DNA from 2 places in the Mesorhizobium sp. WSM3866 genome. Region 2 is predicted to be linked to the other one. Evidence: predicted binding sites of a transcription regulator. Region 2 holds the regulator's gene; the other holds the start of a gene.
The links. The regulator PhoB, encoded in region 2, activates phosphate uptake and scavenging genes when phosphate is short. The targets are predictions, from matches to a motif close to TGTCATNNANCTGTCAT.
Positions count from the first base shown of each region.

Region 1: the regulator PhoB is predicted to act here: its motif matches at 2,077-2,093, upstream of CK222_RS00795 (DUF1045 domain-containing protein).

Region 1 is NZ_NSGC01000001.1:155,383-158,789, reverse strand. Features, by position in the region: gene phnN (phosphonate metabolism protein/1,5-bisphosphokinase (PRPP-forming) PhnN) at 1-164, opposite strand, end outside; gene CK222_RS00800 (alpha-D-ribose 1-methylphosphonate 5-triphosphate diphosphatase) at 161-1,300, opposite strand; gene CK222_RS00795 (DUF1045 domain-containing protein) at 1,331-2,038, opposite strand; gene iolB (5-deoxy-glucuronate isomerase) at 2,188-3,000, opposite strand; gene CK222_RS00785 (hypothetical protein) at 3,014-3,226, opposite strand; gene iolE (myo-inosose-2 dehydratase) at 3,290-3,407, opposite strand, start outside.
Region 2 is NZ_NSGC01000002.1:582,859-586,265, reverse strand. Features, by position in the region: gene CK222_RS07115 (ROK family protein) at 1-590, shown strand, start outside; gene phoB (phosphate regulon transcriptional regulator PhoB) at 907-1,596, opposite strand; gene phoU (phosphate signaling complex protein PhoU) at 1,616-2,320, opposite strand; gene pstB (phosphate ABC transporter ATP-binding protein PstB) at 2,341-3,144, opposite strand; gene pstA (phosphate ABC transporter permease PstA) at 3,141-3,407, opposite strand, start outside.

The sequences.
Region 1 (3,407 bases), on a different contig from region 2:
CGGCGGACGAACTCCAGCCGCGTCTCGCCGGCAAAATGCGCCTTGGCGTAGCCGATCACCGTGTCCTTGCCGGCGCCGCTCGGCCCGACCACCGCGACGAACACGCCGTTGCGGATCGGAAGGGTCTCGGTGAGCTCTCGTTCGATCAGCGCAGAAACCATCATGCGACGCGCCTGCCCTGACGCCAGACGTTGCGCACGACCGGCACATGCTGGTCGACGCGCACGCGCACGAGGTCGGCGCGCCGGCCGGGCTCGATGACACCGCGATCGCTAAGGCCGACCGCTTCCGCCGGGTTCTTCGAGACCATGGCGACCGCCTGCGGCAGCGAAATGCCTTCCACGACATCGCCGAGGAAGAAGGCGGACTGGATCAGGCTGAAGGGGATATAGTCGGACGACAGGATGTCGAGCAAACCGTCGCCGGCAAGCGAGCGCGCCGACACATTGCCCGAATGCGAGGAGCCGCGCATGACGTTGGGCGCGCCCATCAGCACGCCGAGGCCTGCCGCCTTCGAGGCCCTCGCCGCCTCCTCGGTGGTCGGGAATTCGGCAACGCGCACGCCCTGCTCCACCGCCTCGTCGACATGGCCGGCCGTCGCATCGTCGTGGCTGGCAAGCACGATGCCGCGCTCGCGGCAGGCGGCGGAAATGAAGACGCGGTTCGGCCCGGAATACTTGGCCGATTCGGCCATACGCTTCGCGCAGAATTTCTGGAAGTCGCGGTCGGTGAGCTTCAGCTTGCGCTGGTAGTAGTAGGCGTAGGTCTCGAGATCGACGAACTGGCGCTGGCCCGGCGCGTGGTCCATCAGCGAGGCGAGCTTCACCCTGTCGTCGGTCTCAAAATTGGCGAAGGCCTCGAGGCAGTCCGGCGCCGAGACCTCGCAGCGCAGATGGATGAAGTGGTCGGCCCTGAGCCGATCCTGGCGCACGCTGTCCTCGATCGCGTCGGCGAGCTTGCGCACGTCGTCGGACTTCAGGTCGGCATCCTCGTCCATGCCGACACGCAAGGCGTCGAGCACCGTGGTGATGCCGGCGGTCGCCACCTGCGCATCGTGGGCGAGCACGGCGGCGATCGGGTTCCAGCGCACTTTCGGACGCGGCGCGTAATGGCCTTCGAGGTGATCGGTGTGCAGCTCGACGAGACCCGGGATGATGTAGTCGCCGCCCATGTCCTCGCCGGTGCGGGCCGCACCCGGCTCGATCGCGGCGATCAGCCCATCGCGCAGCAGCAGCGAGCCCGCGACGATCTCGTCGGGCAGCACGATGCGGGCATTGTTCAAAACGGTCTCGGCGGTCATTTCAGCAGTCCTATCTCAGGCGGGCGGACATCAGGCGGTTTTTCTGGCCGGGCCGCGTCCAAGCACGTGGTGCGAGAGCACCATGAAGGGCGCGCCCGGTTCGGTTTCGACGAACAGCGTCAGCGCATCCACCGGCACCGGCCGCTGCAGCACATCCGCGAACAGGCTGTCGATTGCAGCGCGAAGGCGCGGGCTTTCCTGTGGCCCGACCCGTCCGGAGAGCGTCATGTGGAAGCGGAACGTCTCGAAGACGTAGGGATAACCCCACTGGCAGAGGTTGCGGAACTCATCCGGCTTCAGCGAGTCTGGGCTGCGGCGCTCGATCTCGGCCTCGGTCAGCGGCGCGCGGAAGCGGTCGAAAGCGCGCACGACCTCGCCGGCGAAACTGTTGAGTGGCTCGAAAGGACTTCCCGGCACCAGCGCGAAAAAGCCGTCGATCTGGCCGACGACCAGACGCGGGACGACGACTGGTGCCGTGGCCTCGGCGAAATCGTCGAGCGCTGCCCGCAGCGAGGCTTCCGTTTCGCTGGGCGCCAGCCGGAACGGCGCCTTCAGCGTCGCGTGGAACCCATAGCGCCGTGCCGAGGCGGTGTGGAAGGCAACTTCCGCCGCCGACAGGTCACCCACACCCTCGACCGGCCGCGTCGGCGCGCCGAACGGGTCGCGCCCCAGCCAGTTGGCGGCGATCCGCGCCAGCGGCTCATCCTGCCTCGGGGTAAAGTAAATGGCATAGCGCATCGAAAATCCTCGTCAGACCGCTGCCATAGGTGATTTCCATGACGGATTGACGAAGCTTTCATGGGTTTTCGAAGGCAACCCAGGCTCCGGCGGTCCTTAGCCGACGATTTTCCCGAACTGGACCAACAGGTTGAGGGCTATGAAAAATCTTACGCCTTCATCAGCCACTCATGCTCGGCGGCGTTGTGGAATTTCCATGTCCGCTTCGGGCCGGCCATGACATTGAGATAATAGAGATCATAGCCGTGGCAGGCCGCACACGGGTGGTAGCCCTTGGGCACCAGCACGACATCGCCGTCCTCGATCGCCATCGCCTCGTCCAGGTCGCGCACGCCATTTCTGTCGGCGTCGGTGTAGACGCGCTGGAAGGCGAAACCCTGCGGCGGGTTGAGGCGGTGATAATAGGTCTCCTCGAGATAGGACTCGGCCGGCAGATTGTCCTGGTCGTGTTTGTGCGGCGGATAGCTGGAGGTATGGCCGCCGGGCGTGATGACCTCGACCACCAGCAGCGAGTCGGCCGGCTTGCCCTCGGGCAGGATGTTGGTGACGTAGCGGGTGTTGGTGCCCTTGCCGCGCACTTCCTGACCGAGATCGTCGGGCGCAATGACGCGAGCGGGCAGGCTGCCGCCAAGACCGGGCGCCGAGCAGACGGCAAGCTCCAGCTCGGTGTCGGCGGTCACCAACCAGTCGGAGCCTTGCGGCACATAGACCGACCAGGGCTTGCCTTCGAAGGGCGACATGCGCTCGCCGAGCAGGCCGAGATCCTTGCCGCCGGCCGCAGCCTTGCCCTTGCCGGTGACGAACACCAGGCAGACCTCGCGCTCGCCCGTCTTGCCGGCGGCCGTCTCGCCCGGCCGCAACCGGTGGAGATCGAAACCCACGTAAGTCCAGCCCGCGCTTTGCGGGGTGACGTGGGCGACGTGGCCGTGGCCCTTGTCGGCCTTGACGAGCAGTTTCGACATTTTGTCTCCTGGATCATTCCTTCGGCTCGGCCGGAGGCTTGGGCTCCTCGGCCGGCTTGTAGAGGTAGAAGAACTGCCACACCGCGTAACCGGCGAAGCCGAGCGCGATTACACCCCAGAATGGCGTGCCGGAGGCGAATTCGATCACCGACCAGATTAGGCAGACGGCAACGACGGCAATGCGCCGCCACAGCGGTCGGAAGAAGGGGTGCTCATAGTCTTTCATCGCGCCAATCCGGGACTTGTCCAAACGCATCAGATAGACCGAGCGGCCGGACGAATCCACCGTTTACGCCGGGAAGCCCTGCGTCTCCACCGTATAACCGGCGGCCGTCATCACCCGCATCAGCTCCTTGTGGCCGACCTCAGCCATCCTCAGCGGCGGGTTCTTTTTCGGATCCTGCTCG
Region 2 (3,407 bases):
TCGCCATTCTGCTCTCCCACGGCATCGGCATGGGCCTGGTTCTGAAGGGCGAGCTGTTCACCGGCACACATTCTTCCGGCGGCGAGTTCGGCCACATGATCCATCGCCCGGGCGGCGCGCTCTGCCGTTGCGGACGCCGCGGCTGCGTCGAGGCCTATGCCGGCAACTACGCCATCTGGCGCAGCGCCATGAAGATGAGCGAGGACGCCGAGCCGGTCGATGTCGGCGACGCCGACATGCGGGCGCTCGCCGCCAAGGCGCGCGAGACGGATGGCCCGGAGCGCGAGGCCTATCGCCGGGCCGGCGAGGCGCTGGGCTTCGGCCTTGGCAGCCTGTTCGCGCTGATCGACCCGGCGCCGGTCGCCATGGTCGGCGTCAGCGCCGCCGCCTTTGACCTGATCGAGCCGGCGCTGCGCGAGGCGATCGGCCAGACCGCCGGAGGCCAGCATTCAAACTCGATCTCCTTCGATACCGAGCCGAACGAATTGCCGCTGATCCGCGAAGGCTGCGCCGTGCGCGCGCTGACCTTCGTCGACCAGGAGATTTTCGCCCCGGGCGTGCAGGCAAGAGCGGGCAAGAACGTGGCCTGAGCAGCTTCGATAGCGATCGTTGGCTTCTGTGCGTCCTGCAGACGCCGGAGATTAGCGAAGGCCCCGCAGCTTCGTCATTCCAGGGCGGAGCAGGAGCGAAGCTCCGTCGCGGAGACCCTGGAATCCATGCCATTACCTCAATCGTCGGATGAGCGGAGCAGAATTTCTGCACCGCCGCGGCGCGTGGAAGTCGCGTGGATCGTCGGGTCTGCGCCGCGTCGCGACGCTTCGTGCTCCGCCCGTGGACGGCGAAGCACCAGCGTCTCGATAACCCGCCAGCGCAGATAGAACCCGTCAGACCTTCGGTGCCCTGGATCTAATCTTCCCTGATCGCGTAGCCCGCCCCACGGATGGTACGTATGACGTCCGGCATCCGGCCGTTGTTGACCGCCTTGCGCAGGCGTCCGACATGCACGTCCACGGTGCGCTCGTCGATATAGATCGTCTCACCCCATACATTGTCGAGCAGCTGGCTGCGTGAGAACACCCGGCCGGGATGCCGCATCATGAATTCCAGCAGCCTGAACTCGGTCGGGCCGAGCCGGATCTCGCTCTTCTTGCGGTAGACGCGATGCGATTCGCGATCGAGCACGATGTCGCCGACCTTGAGCACGCTGGACAGCACCTCCGGCTTGGCGCGGCGCAGCAGCGCCTTGACCCTGGCCATGAATTCCGGCGTCGAGAACGGCTTGACCAGATAGTCGTCGGCGCCGGTCGAGAGGCCGCGCACCCTGTCGCTTTCCTCGCCGCGCGCGGTCAGCATGATGATCGGCAGGCGTTCGGTCTCGGGCCGCATCCTGAGGCGCCGGCAAAGCTCGATGCCGGACACCGCCGGCACCATCCAGTCGAGCACCAGAAGGTCGGGCACATTCTCCTGCAGGCGGATCTCGGCCTCGTCGCCGCGCGTCACCACCTCGACCTGATAGCCCTCGGATTCGAGGTTGTAGCGGAGCAGCACCCCCAGCGGTTCCTCGTCCTCCACCACCATGATGCGTGGCGCGATCATATAGCAGGCACCTTCGCGGTCAGGCCGCCGGCGCCGACATCGTCGTCTCGTCCTGCTTAGGACGATTCGCGGGCAATTGCGTGCCGGTCAGCACATAGTAGGCGTTCTCGGCGATGTTGGTGACGTGGTCGCCGATGCGCTCCAGATTCTTGGCGCAGAACAACAGATGCGTGCAAGCCGTGATGTTGCGCGGATCCTCCATCATGTAGGTCAGGAGCTCGCGGAAGACGGCGGTGTATTTGACGTCGATGCGCTCGTCGTCGTTGCGGAGCTTGGCGAGCGCCGTGGCGTCGCCGGCCGCGTATTCCTCGATCACGCCCTGCACCTGGATCAGCACCAGCTGCGCCATCGAATCGATGGAGTGCGAAAGGTCGCGCGGCGCGGCGCTGACGCCGACCGAGCCGACGCGCTTAGCGATGTTCTTGGCAAGGTCGCCAATGCGCTCGAGATCGCCGGCCATGCGGATGGCGCCAACGACGCTGCGCAGGTCGTCGGCCATCGGCTGGCGTTTGGCAATCAGCGTGATGGCGCGATCGTCGAGCTCGCGTTGGCGCGCGTCCATGATGGCATCGTCGGAGACCACGCGCTGCGCCAGCGCGTTGTCGGAATTCAGCAGAGCCTTGGTCGACGCGCCGACCATCGAGCCGGCAAGATCGCCCATGTCGCGGATGAGCTGGCTGATCTGCCTCAGATCCTCGTCGAAGGAAGCGACCGTATGGGCCATGGTTATGTCCTCGTATGAACTCAGCCGAAGCGGCCGGTGATGTAGTCCTGCGTGCGCTTCTCGCGGGGCGAGGTGAAAATCTTTTCGGTCCGGTCGAATTCGATCAGCTCGCCGAGATACATGAACGCCGTCTGCCGCGAGACGCGCGCCGCCTGCTGCATGTTGTGGGTGACGATCACGATCGTGTAGTCGGCCTGCAGCTCGTCGATCAGCTCCTCGATCTTGGCGGTCGAGAGCGGATCGAGCGCCGATGCCGGCTCGTCGAGCAGGATGACCTCCGGCTTCACCGCCACCGTGCGGGCGATGCAGAGCCGCTGCTGCTGGCCGCCCGAAAGGCTCTGGCCACTGGCGTTGAGCTTGTCCTTGACCTCGTTCCACAGCGCGGCGCGCTTCAGCGCCTGTTCGACGCGATTGTCCATCTCGGCCTTGCTGATCTTCTCATACAGCCTGACGCCGAAGGCGATGTTCTCGTAGATCGACATCGGGAACGGCGTCGGCTTCTGGAACACCATGCCGATCTTGGTCCTGAGCAGGTTGAGGTCCTGCGAACGGTCGAGGATGTTCTTGCCGTCGAGCAGCACCTGGCCTTCGGCGCTCTGCTTCGGGTAGAGCTCGTAGATGCGGTTGAGCACGCGCAGCAGCGTCGACTTTCCGCAGCCCGAAGGTCCGATGAAGGCGGTGACGCTGCGCTCGGGCAGCGACAGGTTGATGTCCTTCAGCGCCTTCGACTGGCCATAGTAGAAGTTGAGGTTCTTGACTTCGATCTTGGCCTTCTCGGCGGTCGTCTCGGCTACGTTCAGGTCGGTGGACAACATCGGTTTCATCTGTCCTCTCTGCGTCCGGTAAGGCTGCGGGCGAAGATGCTCAGCCCGAGAACCGTCAGGGTGATTATCAGTGCGCCCGTCCAGGCCAGTTGCTGCCATTCCTCATAAGGGCTCAGCGCAAACTGGAAGATGGTCACCGGCAGGCTGGCCATCGGCGCGTTGAGATTGCTCGACCAGAACTGGTTGTTGAGCGCGGTGAAGAGCAGCGGCGCCGTCTCGCCCGAAATCCGGGCGATCGCCAGCAATATACCGGTGACGATGCC